2 regions of the Priestia sp. HNGD-A6 genome follow, and region 2 is predicted to be linked to the other one. Evidence: a T-box and tRNA genes for the amino acid it is inferred to sense, from the RefSeq annotation. Region 2 holds a T-box; the other holds one or more tRNA genes.
The links. The T-box of region 2 lies ahead of trpS (tryptophan--tRNA ligase). A T-box ahead of a tRNA ligase gene usually reads a tRNA of that ligase, here a tRNA-Trp.
Positions count from the first base shown of each region.

Region 1 (7,787 bases), 1.6 Mb from region 2:
TAAAAAAGAATTAACAGACCTTGCATTTGTATCGGCAATGGGCATTGATAAAACGAAAAACGGACGGTATGAGCTTACCTTTCAAATTATTAACCCGGGAAACGTAGCTGGCTTACAAGGGGGCGGCGGTACCCAAAGTCCGCCTGTTACGATCTATTCTGCTTCTGGCGATAATTTAGTTGAAGCAAGCAGACGCGCTTCAGCTAGAATTTCCCGAAGACTTTATTATGCCCATACCAACTTAGTCGTGATCGGAGAAAAACTAGCGCGTGAAGAAGGAATTAACATTCTTATTGATTCTATTGATCGCGATCCTGAGTTTCGAATTACGACTTCCCTAGTCATCGCAAACCAGTCAAGTGCTGCTGATTTGGTAAAAGCACTAACGCCTGTCGATAAAATTCCAGCAAACAAAATTATGAAAACGCTGGAGTTCACTCAAAGAAAATGGGGAGAAAATCTAAAGGTTTCCTTTCAAGAAGTGATGAGGTCTCTCGAATCTCCCGGAGGAGAAGCACTAGTCTCGGGTTTTCGTTTAGTTGGAAATCCTCAACAAGCAGAAAAATTAGATAACCTCCAGCAAAGCGCACCAGAAGCTACCCTTCGTGCTTCTGGCATTGCTGTTTTTAAAAATGGAAAGTTAATCGACTGGTTGTACAATAGTCCAGCCAGAGGCAGCGTTTGGATTCTTGATAAAATACAAGGAACGGATATTAATATAGATTGGAAAGGAAAAAAAGAAGCGCTTGCCTATCAAACAGTTCGTCAAAAAACGGATGTATCTGTAAAAATGAAAAAAGGAAAACCTTACGTGTCCGTTCACACTCGCGTAGAAGGCGATCTTGGAGAAGTGGAGGTCCCTGTTGATACACGTCAACCTGCCGTAATCAAAAAAATGGAAAAAGCTGCAGGTAAAGAAATAAAAAAAGAATTACAAACAGCTATTAAACAAGCTCAGACAGACAAAGTTGACATCTTTGGGTTTGGAGAAGCACTGGAACGCACGCGCCCCAATCAGTGGGAAAAATTCAAATCAGAATGGGATGACGTTTATTTTCCAAAATTAGATGTAGACGTTACAGTAGAAGCTTACATTCGCCGAACGGGTCTGCGCAATAAATCGTTTCTCTCTAGCGTAAAAGAAAAACAACAATGAGGTAAGGAGGTTCTGGCTATATGGAAAAAGCAAAAATCAGCGCCACTCAATTATTCATTCTCATGGTATTATTCGAACTGGGAAGCGCTTTATTAGTTCCTCTTGCAATGAGAGCGAAGCAAGATGCATGGCTAGCTATTTTAATTGGAATGCTGTGCAGTTTTTTTTTCTTCTTAGTCTATCATAAGCTCTATTCCTACTATCCGGACCTCCTCCCTACAGAATACATGCAGAAAATTTTAGGTAAGGCACTGGGAACACTTCTTGCATTCGTATATATTGTCTATTTTTTATACGATGCATCACGAGTTCTAAGAGATTTCGGAGAAATGCTTCTTACTTTTGCTTATCCGGATACGCCTTTATTTATTGCCAATGCCTTATTGATGCTGGTCATTATCTATATAACCCGAAAAGGAATTGAAGCGATAGCGAGATCAGGAGAGCTTCTGTTTATTTTTATGTATTTTCTAGCTATTGCAGGCTTCATCTTAATTATTAGCTCAGGATTAGTTGATTTTAAGAACTTGCAGCCGGTATTAAAAGAAGGAATACTTCCTGTTGCCAAAGTTGCTTTGACCGAAACGCTATATTTTCCTTTCACAGAAGCTATTGTATTTACTATGCTTCTTCCTTACTTAAGCAACCCCAAAAAAGCAAGTGTGACCATGCTATGCGCAACGGGATTAAGCGGAATTAATCTAATTATTACGATGATTATTAACATTAGCGTGCTTGGAGTTGATCTGACGACAAGGTCACAGTTTCCTCTTCTTAGTACTGTCCAAACGATCCAAGTAGCTGATTTTTTAGAGCGTCTAGATGTATTTTTTATGTTCGCTATGGTGATTGGGATTTATTTCAAAGTTAGCATCTTGTTTTATGCTTCTATAATAGGTACAGCTACTTTATTTAAAATTAAATCTCCTTCACGTCTAGCGTATCCTTTAGGCATCATTGTGTTGTTTTTGTCGATTACAATCGCTAGTAATTTTCAAGAACACCTTTATGAAGGATTACACGTAGCGAGATTTCTTTTGCATATGCCGCTATTTTCTATCATACCCCTACTGCTTCTGATTATCGCCTTTTTGAAGAATAGGAAGAAGCAGCACAGATAGTGTATCTCTACTAAATAGAAAAAATGACGTTAAAATTATTGAGGTGATGTGCGTGTATATATGGTTTTATGATCATTTTGTTAATACCATCTTATTTCCGCTTACTTGTATCATGCTAGTGTGCCTGTCATTAGGACTGTATGCATACTTTAAATTAAAAAAAATGAAAAATTGATACTAGACGGCTATTTTTCTCATTCAAAATAAGAAAGATACAACAAGATAGAAAGCAACTGTTATTCCCGCTGCAATTAAAGCTGGCTTTAATTTATACTTGGCATATTCAATAACAGATAAATCTAATATTTTGGCGATGGTATTCGTATCGTCGCTTAAAGGTGAAGAAAACGCTCCAAAGGAACCGCTCGCAAACACCGCACCGATAATTAACGGCAAAGAAAGATCTGCAGAACTTGCAAGCGATACGCCAAGCGGCATTAAAATCCCCCACGTGCCCCAAGCAGATCCGATAAAGTAAGAAATAGCGGCTCCAAAGATAAACATGAACGGAGTGACAAACATTTGAGGAATCCACTTAGAATGTGCCGTCACGAAATTTGAAAAACCTAAGTCTTCTGTAACAGCGGATAATCCCCATACTACCGATAACAACAAAATAACGGACATCAAGTCATTGCCTCCTGTGATAAAACCATTAAGCAAATTCTGTAATGTAAAGCGCTGAAACAAGAAAAAAATGAGCGTAATTAACGTAGTCATAATTAAAGCTACTACCATCGCTTCTAACACGTCTGCTTTAATAAATGCTTCAAAAAAGGTGTGACTCTTACGATGTCCACTCCACCATGTTAAAAGTAAGGTAAGTGAAATCACAACAAGTAAAGGTACTAACAAATTCCAAGGCTTAGAAGGCAAATCCTTCGAGACGCAAGGATGACAATCATGCCAATCTTTTTCGTCTTCTTCCTCGAGCTTCATAGGAGCTGTAGACGTTGAATGATGAAAAAAGCTGAAATAAATCCCTACTAAAATAATCACAATCGAAAAGAAATTATAAGGAATGCTTTGAATAAACAAAGAATAAGCGTCTTGTTTTATGCCTTGATGATCAATTGCCATTTGAATGATTGAGACCATATATCCTACAAATGCCGTTGCCACGGGAATTAAGACGATAACGGGAGTAGCAGTTGTTTCAATAACAAACCCTAGCTCTGCTGTCGTCATTTTCACTTTTTTCAGCAGCGCTCTCATAATGGGCGCGATCGTCACAAAACGAAAGGTGGGAGCACTGAATGTTCCAATGGTTGAAACATAGGTTAAAATAAGAGCTTTTTTTCTTGTATCAATTCTTTCTGCAGCTGTTTCCACAAAACCTTTAACTCCTCCAGCCATCTTAATCATTCCGATAAGCCCTGAAAACGCGTATAAAAAGACAACGATTTCTATATTACTTTTATTTCTAAGAGCTTGTACAACGTAGTGAAGTAACTTTTCAACACCTCCGACAATCGAATGATCAATCAAATAAGCGCCTACTAATAAGCCTAAAAACAAACCTGGCAGCACTTGTTTGGTGAAAATAGCTATTGGAATAACAATTAAAAACGGTATAATTGAAAACCAACTAGATTCCATAGGACTCTCCCCTATCTTAAAAACCATATTAGACGTCTTCACGTATCGTTCATTAGCTTTTAATGTAACCCCAATAATATGTGTATATTCACGAAAACGATACGTATAAGCAGCACTGATTGAATAAACTATTTCTAATTAAAAACAGCATAGTAAAAATCTTTATTTCTACAACAAAAAAAGCAGTTTGCACATGCAAACTGCTTTTGAAAAGAAGCGGAAGACGAGGTTCGAACTCGCGACCCCCACCTTGGCAAGGTGGTGTTCTACCACTGAACTACTTCCGCGCAATATATAAAAGTAAAGATGCGGGTGAAGGGACTTGAACCCCCACGTCATAAGACACTAGATCCTAAGTCTAGCGCGTCTGCCAATTCCGCCACACCCGCGTGTGAATCGAAAAATAACTCCAAAATGGCAGGGGCAGTAGGAATCGAACCCACACTGACGGTTTTGGAGACCGTAGTTCTACCTTTAAACTATGCCCCTAGAAATGACTTCTTCAAAAGAACCTCGTTTATTGACGACGCTATATTATAATAAAACATATATGGAATTTCGTCAATAGGCCTTTTTATGAATCATGACTAGTACTGGCGACTTCAAAAAAAACTGTGAGGCATATCACAGCTTTTCACACTTTCCACCGCCAGTTGCAGCACCTTTTACCCTCTACCATTTATTTTTAGAAGCTTTCTGTAAAAGCCCTTTTTTAGGCAAAGTGCAGAACTATACAAAATGTCTCCAAAATCGCGTGAAGACTGAAAGAATATGGAGGAGTGCAGATTTTACAGGAGGCACGTTTTTTTGAGAATCCGTATTAAAATCCACAGGTTCCCCCTCATTTCCCACAAGCGTACTGTGAGAAATTTTAGTTTCAATAGCCCCTGTTAGCTCGGCTGCAAATTCTTCACTATCTATCATAACCATCGATTCAGTATTTAAAAATACAGAACGTGAATCTAAGTTAAAAGAACCAACTGCACTCAAACGCTGGTCGTAAACAACGGATTTCCCGTGAATGGAATAAGGCTGTTGATATTCATAAAGCTTTGAAGCCGCTTTCATGACGCGATTTTTCACTCCTAAGTATGCAGAAAAAGCCATAGCATTCGGAGTGGACGTAATAGAATTCGTTAAAATAATTCTTCGCACTTTAGATTTTACTGACTTATCTATATACTGTTCCATCTCTTTTGTTGGTACAATATAAGGACTTTGAACGACAATGGATTTTTCAGCTTGCTCGGAAAGCTTAATAAACGTTTTCCATATAAAAGGGCTTTTATTCATTCTTTGAATAGGGTTTGTAATAAAAGAAACCTTTCTTGTAGGCATCGTTGATTCTCTCCATACAATATAAGGATGGACAAAGGGTTCGTTTGCTTTTTTGGCCTCTTCGTATTGATCTATTAACAATTTCTTTCCTGAAAGGCCACGAAATTGTTTAGTTTTCTTGAGCTTTGGAAAAGCTTTGCCCGTATACGGGTGGTTCCATAATTTCTCTACATACTTCTCCATTGAAAGAATGACACTATTACTTTCTTGCTTTGTATTATAAATCAGCACATCACGGTCATAGACAAAATTTTTATCCGGTTGACTGGCCAAGTATTTATCTCCAATATTTCGTCCTCCACTAATACCTAATTGGCCATCGACTACTATTATTTTGTCGTGAAGACGGTTATGCCATGTCCAAGGTTTAAGAATAGTAAAGGGCTCATAGTACTTTAATTCAATATTATTGTGGAAAGCTAGAGCATAAAGAACATTTTTTCTCTTGCCTTTTAGCCCATGAGAGATCCCGTCTAACAGCACTCGAATACGTATACCTCGGTCCGCAGCTTCGAATAAAGCACCCATAAGTAAATCCGACGAACGACCTTTGCCGATGGAAAAGTACGCAATATCGATTGTATGCCTCGCTTCTTGAATCATCTGCATCCGAACAAGCCCTGAAAAATAACCGTTTTCCAAAAGCATAACGCGGTCTGTGGATTCTTTCTTTCCGTAAAAATTCTCAGTATTCATTACTTTTAAGTCTTTTCCCTTGTGCAAAGGGACATAAAACAGTACCACTGCAGTTACGAATACATATATGAAGTACAATACGACAATCATTATTAGTATATTTATTAGCATGTTTCCTGTCACAATCCCTTTCCATTCTCATCGTTCTGTTTTTATTAGGATTCTTACTTTTTTAACTTCTATACCTTTTAAAATAAGAATGGAACGATGGATTATTTGTTACACTACTGTTGACTTCCGTGCAAGCCTTCGCTTCCGCTCCTGCCGGGTCTCACCTATTCTGTTTTCCCTATAGGAGTCTTCGCCTTGCCCTCCAAACAACCGCTAGAAGCCATTATATACACGAAACCTACATTCACTCTGCCAATAAAAAAAGCAGAAGTTCATTATCTTCTGCTTTTGCAATTTATACTCTATTATGAACCTGCTGTAAGTCTAAGTAAAACAGCTACTCTTTTATTGATTAAGGTCGTTTTCCATATCTTTTATGTCTTGCTGAAACTCAGTTAAACGCTGACGCTGTGTTTCAGAAGCATTTTCAAGCGCATTCTCAATTTGCTGAGAGGCTTCGTTCACTTCACCTATCGCTTGCTTCGCTTCATGTCCATACGATGCATCATTTTTAGCTTCATTTGCCTGTTCATATGCATCTACTGCTTCTTTATGCCCCTGCTGTGCTGCTTGAAATGATTGTTGTTTATCTTTGTTATATGGGAATTTTTTCATCATAGTGCTCCTTTCTATTTGTTCACTCTATAGTGTGGCATTTTTCCACTTATTCATACGACGTTTCAATAGCTTGAAGCTGCGTAAATATTTTGCATAACGAATTCCTTTATTATTTAAGAGCATCCAATGATATCTTTTATCCCTTGAAATACTTTCTATATTTTACATAAATGTATAATCACTTTCTTTAGCGGACATCATACGAATAGCTTATTTGAACGTCAAAATATATTGGGGTTGACTGCATGCACTTGTTTCTTTCCTTTTTGATCATTTGTGCAGGGATTATATGGATGGAAATAAAAAGATTACCTCAACCCTCTTATAAAAAGGAACGGAAAATTTTTATTTTATTCATGACAATCAGTATGATGATCGCTCTTGCAAAAATCTTTCGACTGCCTCTACCGAACCCTTCTGATTGGGTAGAAGCAATGTTTCAGCCTTTAAGTCACTTATTATTCCGTTGGATCACTTAATTCGTGTATATGGCAAAAGGATGTGCTCATTTTGCTTAATGAAATCAATATTTCGGCTACTCAATTTCGCAAGCTAGTAACTTTATATAGCATCGGGAGCACAATTATTGTTGTGCCTGCCGCTATTACAGCTGATGCTCATCAAGACGCCTGGATTGCAGCACTTTTCGGTGTAGCATCAGGAATTGGCTTAGTTTTGCTTTTTACCTCACTAGGAAAAATGTTTCCAACGCTTACGCTGATGGAAATGAACGAAAAAATTTTAGGAAAACTGTTTGGAAAGATTGTTTCTGCTGTTTTTGTATTATCCAATTTATTTATCAGCAGTCAAGTTCTTTACTATGTAGGGAATTTTCTCACTACACAAATTCTTCCCTACACGCCGCTTACAGCCATCCACATTGCATTTATGGGTGTGGTTATCGTAGGAGTACGCCTAGGAATAGAAGTTATTGCACGAAGTGCCGAGATTTTATTTCCTTGGTTTGTCGGATTATTCGGACTTCTGATTTTGTCTATGATTCCGCAAATTAAAATAGAGCATATTCAGCCTGTGCTTGAAATACATCCAAAAGCTTTTATTCGTGCTGTTTTAACGTTTTTAAGCATGAGTTCTTTGACTTATACCATTCTTCTTATGATTTTTCCTTCTCATACACCAGACACAAA
Region 1 is NZ_CP138621.1:529,428-537,214, forward strand. It holds gene SCI76_RS02745 (Ger(x)C family spore germination protein) at 1-1,156, shown strand, start outside; gene SCI76_RS02750 (GerAB/ArcD/ProY family transporter) at 1,177-2,277, shown strand; gene SCI76_RS02755 (Na+/H+ antiporter NhaC family protein) at 2,476-3,876, opposite strand; tRNA gene SCI76_RS02760 (tRNA-Gly) at 4,092-4,163, opposite strand; tRNA gene SCI76_RS02765 (tRNA-Leu) at 4,184-4,265, opposite strand; tRNA gene SCI76_RS02770 (tRNA-Trp) at 4,292-4,365, opposite strand; gene SCI76_RS02775 (phospholipase D family protein) at 4,606-6,000, opposite strand; gene SCI76_RS02780 (hypothetical protein) at 6,367-6,636, opposite strand; gene SCI76_RS02785 (hypothetical protein) at 6,933-7,118, shown strand; gene SCI76_RS02790 (endospore germination permease) at 7,141-7,787, shown strand, end outside.
Region 1: it encodes a tRNA-Trp, which carries the amino acid that the T-box ahead of trpS (tryptophan--tRNA ligase) is inferred to sense. The anticodon was not compared.

Region 2 (7,787 bases):
CTATTATTATAGAAGAAACTCGGATTTTTTCTGCTTATAGGGGTGGATATAGTTCATGAAGCCTGTAGCAATCATTAGCACTGGCGTTATGTCTGAGCCTCGAAATAAGTGCATTTGCATAATAACCAAAAACGAAGGTATTTTACAATTAATTTTTAGAAAAATAACATCATTTGGAATAAAAATTCCTTTCTCTGCCTATACTGATGGATAACAAACAGATAGTAAGTGAGGGGTAAATTATGCTATATCTTCATGATGTATGGGTTAATTGGTTTGAAGGCGAAGAAAACGGTTATAATGTGTGTCATTTCCATGAGTGGAGAAAAGACGATTGTGTAGAACTGCTCGATCAAGCACCGTTATTAAAAGTAAATCCGCTTTTATTTCATTACATTGAAAATGATCTTTCCGAGCTACCTCAACAACTACTACAAGATGTCTATCAGAAAGCATACATTCGGAAAAATCATGAGCGCACGCAGGTTGAATATTGTTTTATTGTTACAGATGGAACGAATATTTTAGCAATTGATACGATGGGCTATCATATCCCAATTCGAAAAAGCCGCTTAATTCCAAGACAAGAACAGTTAGTTTATGAGATGATTGCGGATCAAGAAGAGCTAGAATACAAGTTCAGTGAAGACGAGCTAACTAAAAAAGAGCATCATATTCTTTCGCCGTCTCCTGAAACGATGAGAGGGCTAACACGTAAAGAACGTCAGCTAAAACAGCTGTTATTTATGGCACTTGATCAGCTACATACAACAAAAAATACAGCTCAAATCCGCTACTGGTACACAGAGTGGAATCCAACGAAATACGAAGACATTCAAGAGATGCCGTTTCAAGACGTATGGAATCAGCTATACGATGAAACGAAGTCAGGGTGGTCACCGAAACATAAATTATTATGCGAGCGCTTAGTAAAAGGACAACCTTTCTTTGAAAAACTTTGGGAAATTGAACAAGAGCCAAAAGTGAATTAAAAAAACGACTGCATAGCAGTCGTTTTTTTTTAACGTTTACGGCCAATTCCCATTGCGTTTCGCATTTTGCGAAGCATTTTATTAGCCGTTGCATTTGCTTTATCGGCACCTTGATCTAAAATATCATCTAACTCGCTAGAATCAACTAATTCATAATATCTTTCTTGAATTGGAGCAAGTGCTTCAGCTACTACTTTAGCTGTGTCAGCTTTAAAGTCACCATAACCTTTGCCTTCGTACATTGCTTCAATGTCTTCGATTGATTTATTTGCTAGGATTGAATAAATGCTTAATAAGTTTGAAATACCTGGCTTATTTTCTTTATCGTAGCGAACAATACCTTCTGAATCCGTTACGGCACTTTTGATTTTCTTTTCAATCGTTTTAGCGTCATCCAAGAGCGTAATAAAAGCTTTTTGGTTTGGATCGGACTTGCTCATTTTTTTCGTAGGATCTTGAAGAGACATGACGCGTGCGCCCACTTTTGGAATACGTACTTCAGGAATAGTGAAGATATCATTGTATTTTTTGTTAAAGCGCTCAGCTAAGTCACGCGTTAATTCTAAATGCTGCTTTTGATCTTCACCAACTGGAACCAAATCGGTGTTGTATAAAAGAATATCAGCTGCCATTAGTGGAGGATAAGTTAATAATCCTGCTGATACTGCTTCTTTTCCAGCGGACTTATCTTTAAACTGAGTCATACGCTCAAGTTCACCGATATACGCTACGCACTGTAACATCCATCCTGCTTCCGTGTGGGCGGGCACTTCTGATTGAATAAATAAAGTTGATTTTGCTGGATCAATTCCTACTGCTACATACAGAGCAGCAAGGCTGCGAATGTTTTTACGAAGTGCTAAACGGTCTTGAGGCGCTGTAATTGCATGCTGATCTACAATACAAAAATGACAGTTATAGTCATGTTGAAGTTCAACAAATTGCTTCATCGCTCCAATGTAGTTACCTAAAGTGATTGTACCGCTTGGTTGAATACCTGAAAAAATTGTTTTCATCAAATCTTCCTTTCATCTGCACATATATGATGCTAGTTTACGTATACAACATAAAAAGGCCCATCCGCTCCTAGCATAAGCTAGGGGCGAATGGACCGCGTTGCCACCCTAATTAGCACACATTATTGTGAACTATCTTTATTCATGTAACGTTGAGATCAACGTTCAAGCTTTGCACTTGAAAGCTCCAAAGTCCATTCTGCAGGTTTCAATGTTTGTTCTCACCAGCCACAAACTCTCTAAAAATGAAAATTCTGCATACTACTCTTTTTCACAGCTTTAATTATATAGTTATTCGTTATTATAACGCGAAAAAGCAGGAATTTAAACATCTTATCGCTAAAAAGTTTTATAAGACAATTTACTGGAATTTTTCTTCGGCAAAAAAAGACAAGAACCTTTTAATTAAAGCATTTCTTGATGAAAATTTGGTGGAGGATTTGGTAAAAATCTTTTATTTAGTATTTCTAATGCCTTTGTAATACTATTGTAATACCTATACTACAAAAAAGATTTTAGACGTCTGACAAGTAGGCACAATCCTTATAAGATAAGGTTTTTTCCCTCATGACAAAAAAATACCATTAAATAATAGTATTGCAATAAATTTTTAAAATATTTATAATAGGCGTAACAAACATATTTTTTACAAAGGTATTACAATTTCTTAATTTTTCAGAAAAAACAAAATAGCCAATGTTTTGTTTCAATTAGCGAATTTTGTAATGAATGAGTCTTCTACATATTAAGCGCATACATTGGATTTACAGCATGTAAACAATTGATGACAGTTTCATAGGGTAGAAGAATAATTTTGCAGTGAGGTCTTTAACGCTCTACTACGTGAAAAAATAACTGATTATTTTGTATTGAAAGAGGATTAAGAAATTAGTGTATATCAAAAAAATATGGTTGCCACACAAACAAAATTTAATAGGGGGTAACACGCAATGAAGAAAAGGTTGTCAATTCTTTTCAGTTTGCTGCTTGTCATGAGCTTGTTTTTAGCTGCATGTGGATTTAACAAAGAATCTGGTGGCAGTGAAAATGCTAGCAGTGATGGCGGCGACAAGAAAAAAGAGCAAGAGCTTCGCGTAAACATTAAAACTGAGCCTTTCTCACTGAACCCAGGCTTAGCTAATGATTCAACGTCATCAAACGTATTATTACAAACATTTGAAGGTTTAACTCGTATTGGTAAAGATGGAAAACCTGAAAATGCCATGGCGAAAGATGTAAAGGTCAGCGATGATCAAACTAAATATACGTTTACGATTCGCGACGATGCAAAATGGTCAAACGGTGACCCTGTAACAGCAAAAGATTTCGAATATGCATGGAAATGGGCGTTAGATCCTAAAAACGAATCTCAATATGCATATCAATTATACTATGTTAAAAATGCACAGGCTGCTAATGAAGGAAAAGGTTCATTAGATGACGTTGCGGTTAAAGCAACAGATGATAAAACGCTTGAGGTAACATTAGAAAACCCAACGCCATATTTCTTAGAATTAACAGCTTTCTATACGTACTTCCCAGTGAATACGAAAATTGCTGAATCAAATGAAAAATGGTACACAAATGCAGGCGAAAACTATACGTCAAACGGTCCTTTCAAGCTTAAAGCTTGGAAACATAATGACAAAATTGAGTTAGTTCCTAATGAAAACTATTGGGATAAAGATGCTGTAAAACTTAAAAAAGTTGAAATGTACATGATCAATGATAACAACACTGAGCTTTCAATGTTCAAAAACGGTGAATTAGACTGGGCGGGTATGCCTACCGGTCAATTACCAGCTGATGCACTTCCTGAATTAAAGAAAGACGGTTCATTAAACATTCAAGAGATTGCAGGTACTTACTGGTACAAGTTTAATACAGAACAAAAACCTTTAGACAATGTGAACATTCGTAAAGCATTAGCTTATGCAATTGATCGTAAAGGTATTACAGAACAAATTACAAAAGACGGTTCAGTTCCAGCGATGGCGGCTGTACCACCAACAATGTTTGAAGATAACAAAAAAGGCTACTTCAAAGACAATGATGTGAAAAAAGCAAAAGAATATTTAGAAAAAGGCTTGAAAGAAATGGGCCTTAAAGATGCTTCAGAACTACCAGCAATTAAGGTTTCATACAACACGGATGAAAAACATGCAAAAATTGCACAAGCTGTTCAAGATATGTGGAAGAAAAACCTTGGTATTAAAGTACAGTTAGACAACTCTGAGTGGGCTGTTTACATTGAAAAGTTACACCAAGGAGATTATCAAGTTGGGCGTATGGGCTGGTTAGGAGACTTTAACGATCCAATCAACTTCCTAGAGTTATTCCGTGACAAAAAAGGCGGAAACAATGATACAAACTGGGAAAATCCAGAATATAAAAAGTTATTAATTGACTCTCAAAAAGAAACAGACCCTAAAAAACGTCAGGCAATGTTGAAAAAAGCAGAAGGTATCTTCATGGATGAAATGCCAGTGGCACCAATCTACTTCTACACAAATGCTTGGGTACAAGACAAGCAGCTGAAAGATGTTGTGATGTCTGGTCTTGGAGACATTCAGATTAAGTGGGCTCATTTTGAGTAAGTAACATCAATTATGACAAAGGGTATATGGGGCCTGGTGCTCCATATACTTTTCTTTCTTGTGCGCGAATTTTGTAAAAATATGGAGGTGTGTCAGGGTGTTCAAATATATAGGAAAACGACTTATTTATATGTTTCTATCATTATGGCTGATCGTAACAGCGACCTTTTTCTTAATGCGTGCTGTTCCAGGAGGTCCATTCACATCAGAAAAGCAGCTTCCCCCTGAAATTCAAAAAAATCTAAATCAGTATTACGGTTTAGATCAGCCTTGGTACCATCAGTACTTTGATTACTTAACATCAATTTTAAAGTGGGATTTTGGTCCATCTTTCAAATATAAAGGCCAAACGGTAAATGATTTGATTAACGGCGGATTCCCTGTTTCATTCATGCTAGGGATGGAAGCTATTTTAATAGCGATTGCTATTGGCGTAGTACTAGGTGTTATTGCTGCTTTAAAACATAATAAGTGGCAAGATTACACGGCGATGGTTATTGCAGTTCTAGGAATCTCAGTTCCAAGTTTTATCATGGCAGCGGTATTACAATACGTTCTGGCTATGAAACTACAAATTTTTCCGGTTGCACGCTGGGAATCTTGGGCACACACGGTGTTACCAGCTCTCGCGCTTGCTTCAACCCCTATGGCGTTTATCGCACGATTAACTCGGTCGAGTATGCTTGAAGTATTAAGCAATGATTATATTCGTACAGCGAAAGCAAAAGGTTTAAGCAGAGGCGTTATTACAGTTAAGCACGCCATGCGAAATGCGATGCTTCCAGTCGTATCCTATATGGGACCTTTAGTAGCAGGGATTTTAACGGGTAGCTTTGTTATTGAAAAAATATTTGGTATCCCGGGATTAGGTTCACACTTTGTACTCAGTATCTCAAACCGAGATTATACAACGATTATGGGCGTAACGGTGTTCTACAGTATTTTACTACTTTTTTGTATCTTGCTTGTAGATATTGCATACGGCTTCATTGACCCTCGAATTAAACTTACAGGTGCTAAGAAAGGAGAGTAACTATGCAGCAACTTCCGAAAATTCCTAAAGAAATGTTTGAAACAGCAGGGATTGACCACGCTCAGGCAGAAAAGATTGAAAAACCGAGTCTTTCATTCTGGCAAGATGTTTTTATTCGTTTTCGCAAAAATAAGCTTGCTATGTTTGGTGTAGTACTAATGGTTCTCCTTGTTTTTATGGCTATATTTGGTCCATTGATGGTGAAATATGATTATGCAACCAATGATTTGCTGAATGCTAATCAGGCTCCATCTTCTGAGCACTGGTTCGGTACAGATGAATTAGGGCGTGATGTTTTTGCTCGTACGTGGGAAGGCGCTCGTATTTCATTATTTATCGGGTTAGCAGCAGCTTTAATTGATTTATTCATCGGCGTAGTTTGGGGAAGCATCTCTGGATACCGCGGCGGCCGTACGGATGAAACAATGATGCGTGTTGCGGATATCTTATATGGTGTTCCTTACCTTTTACTGGTTATTATTTTAATGGTTATGCTTGGCCAAGGGTTAGGTACGATGATCTTGGCGATGACCATTACCGGCTGGATTAACATGGCCCGTATTGTACGTGGACAAGTATTGCAGTTGAAAAATCAAGAGTACGTAATGGCTTCACAAACATTAGGAGCAACAACAAAGCGTATTTTATTTAAACATCTTATTCCGAATGCAACAGGTCCAATTTTAGTAACAATGACACTAACGATTCCTTCAGCAATCTTTACAGAAGCATTTTTAAGCTACTTGGGACTAGGCGTTCCGGCACCGCTTGCAAGCTGGGGAACAATGGCTTCAGAAGGCTTACCTGCTTTGGAATACTATCCTTGGCGCTTATTTTTCCCAGGTTTGTTTATCTGTTTAACAATCTTAGCGTTCAACGTAATTGGTGATGGATTACGAGATGCGTTAGATCCAAAACTACGTAAGTAAGGAAGTGAACTCATATGTCACGTTTATTAGAAGTAAAAAATTTAGCTGTATCATTTAAAACATATGGCGGAGAAGTTCAAGCTGTTCGCGGCGTTAACTTCCACTTAAATAAAGGTGAAACGCTAGCAATTGTTGGTGAGTCAGGATCTGGTAAAAGTGTAACTTCACAAACAATCATGCGCCTTATCCCGATGCCTCCTGGCCGAATTAAAAGCGGTGAAATGCTGTTTGACGGCATTGATTTAGCAAAGAAAACGGATAAAGAAATGGAAGCTATTCGCGGTAAGGATATTGGTATGATTTTCCAAGATCCGATGACTTCTTTAAATCCAACAATGAAGGTTGGAGCTCAAATTGGTGAAGTCGTAATCAAGCATTCCAAAGTATCTAAAGCGGAAGCGAAAAAACGTGCAGTCGAGTTATTAACGCTTGTAGGCATTCCTTTTCCAGAACAGCGTGTGAATCAATATCCGCATGAATTCAGCGGAGGGATGAGACAGCGTGTTGTCATTGCGATGGCTCTTGCTTCTAATCCGAAATTACTGATTGCTGATGAACCAACAACGGCGCTTGATGTAACAATTCAAGCTCAAATTTTAGAGCTGATGAAAGACATTCAGAAAAAAACGGATACATCTATTATCTTTATCACCCATGATCTTGGTGTAGTAGCAAATGTAGCAGATCGAGTAGCCGTTATGTACGCTGGTCAAATTGTTGAAACGGGCACAGTGGATGAAGTGTTTTACGACCCAAAACATCCGTATACGTGGGGACTGCTAGCTTCTATGCCAAGCTTAGATAACGAGGCGGAAGAAGAGCTGGCTGCTATTCCTGGAACGCCGCCAGATTTAACGAATCCTCCAAAGGGAGATGCATTTGCAGCGCGAAATCCGTACGCAATGAAAATTGATTTTGAGCAAGAACCTCCAATGTTCAAAATATCGGATACGCACTATGCAAAAACATGGCTCTTACATCCCGATGCACCAAAAGTAGAGCCGCCTGCTTCAGTTCAGCGCCGCATGCGTAAAGTTGATAATGTATACAGTACACCTGTACTCGTAGCGAAGGATGGTGAATAACATGACAGATAAATTATTAGAGATTAAAGGCTTAAAGCAACATTTTTTCACAAGTAAAGGAACAATTAAAGCGGTTGATGGTCTGACGTTTGACATCTTCCGCGGAGAGACGTTAGGTCTTGTAGGTGAATCTGG
Region 2 is NZ_CP138621.1:2,082,424-2,090,210, reverse strand. It holds gene SCI76_RS10495 (YjbA family protein) at 243-992, shown strand; gene trpS (tryptophan--tRNA ligase) at 1,022-2,011, opposite strand; T-box leader at 2,088-2,292, opposite strand; gene SCI76_RS10485 (peptide ABC transporter substrate-binding protein) at 2,959-4,605, shown strand; gene SCI76_RS10480 (ABC transporter permease) at 4,703-5,638, shown strand; gene SCI76_RS10475 (ABC transporter permease) at 5,641-6,567, shown strand; gene SCI76_RS10470 (ABC transporter ATP-binding protein) at 6,582-7,652, shown strand; gene SCI76_RS10465 (ABC transporter ATP-binding protein) at 7,654-7,787, shown strand, end outside.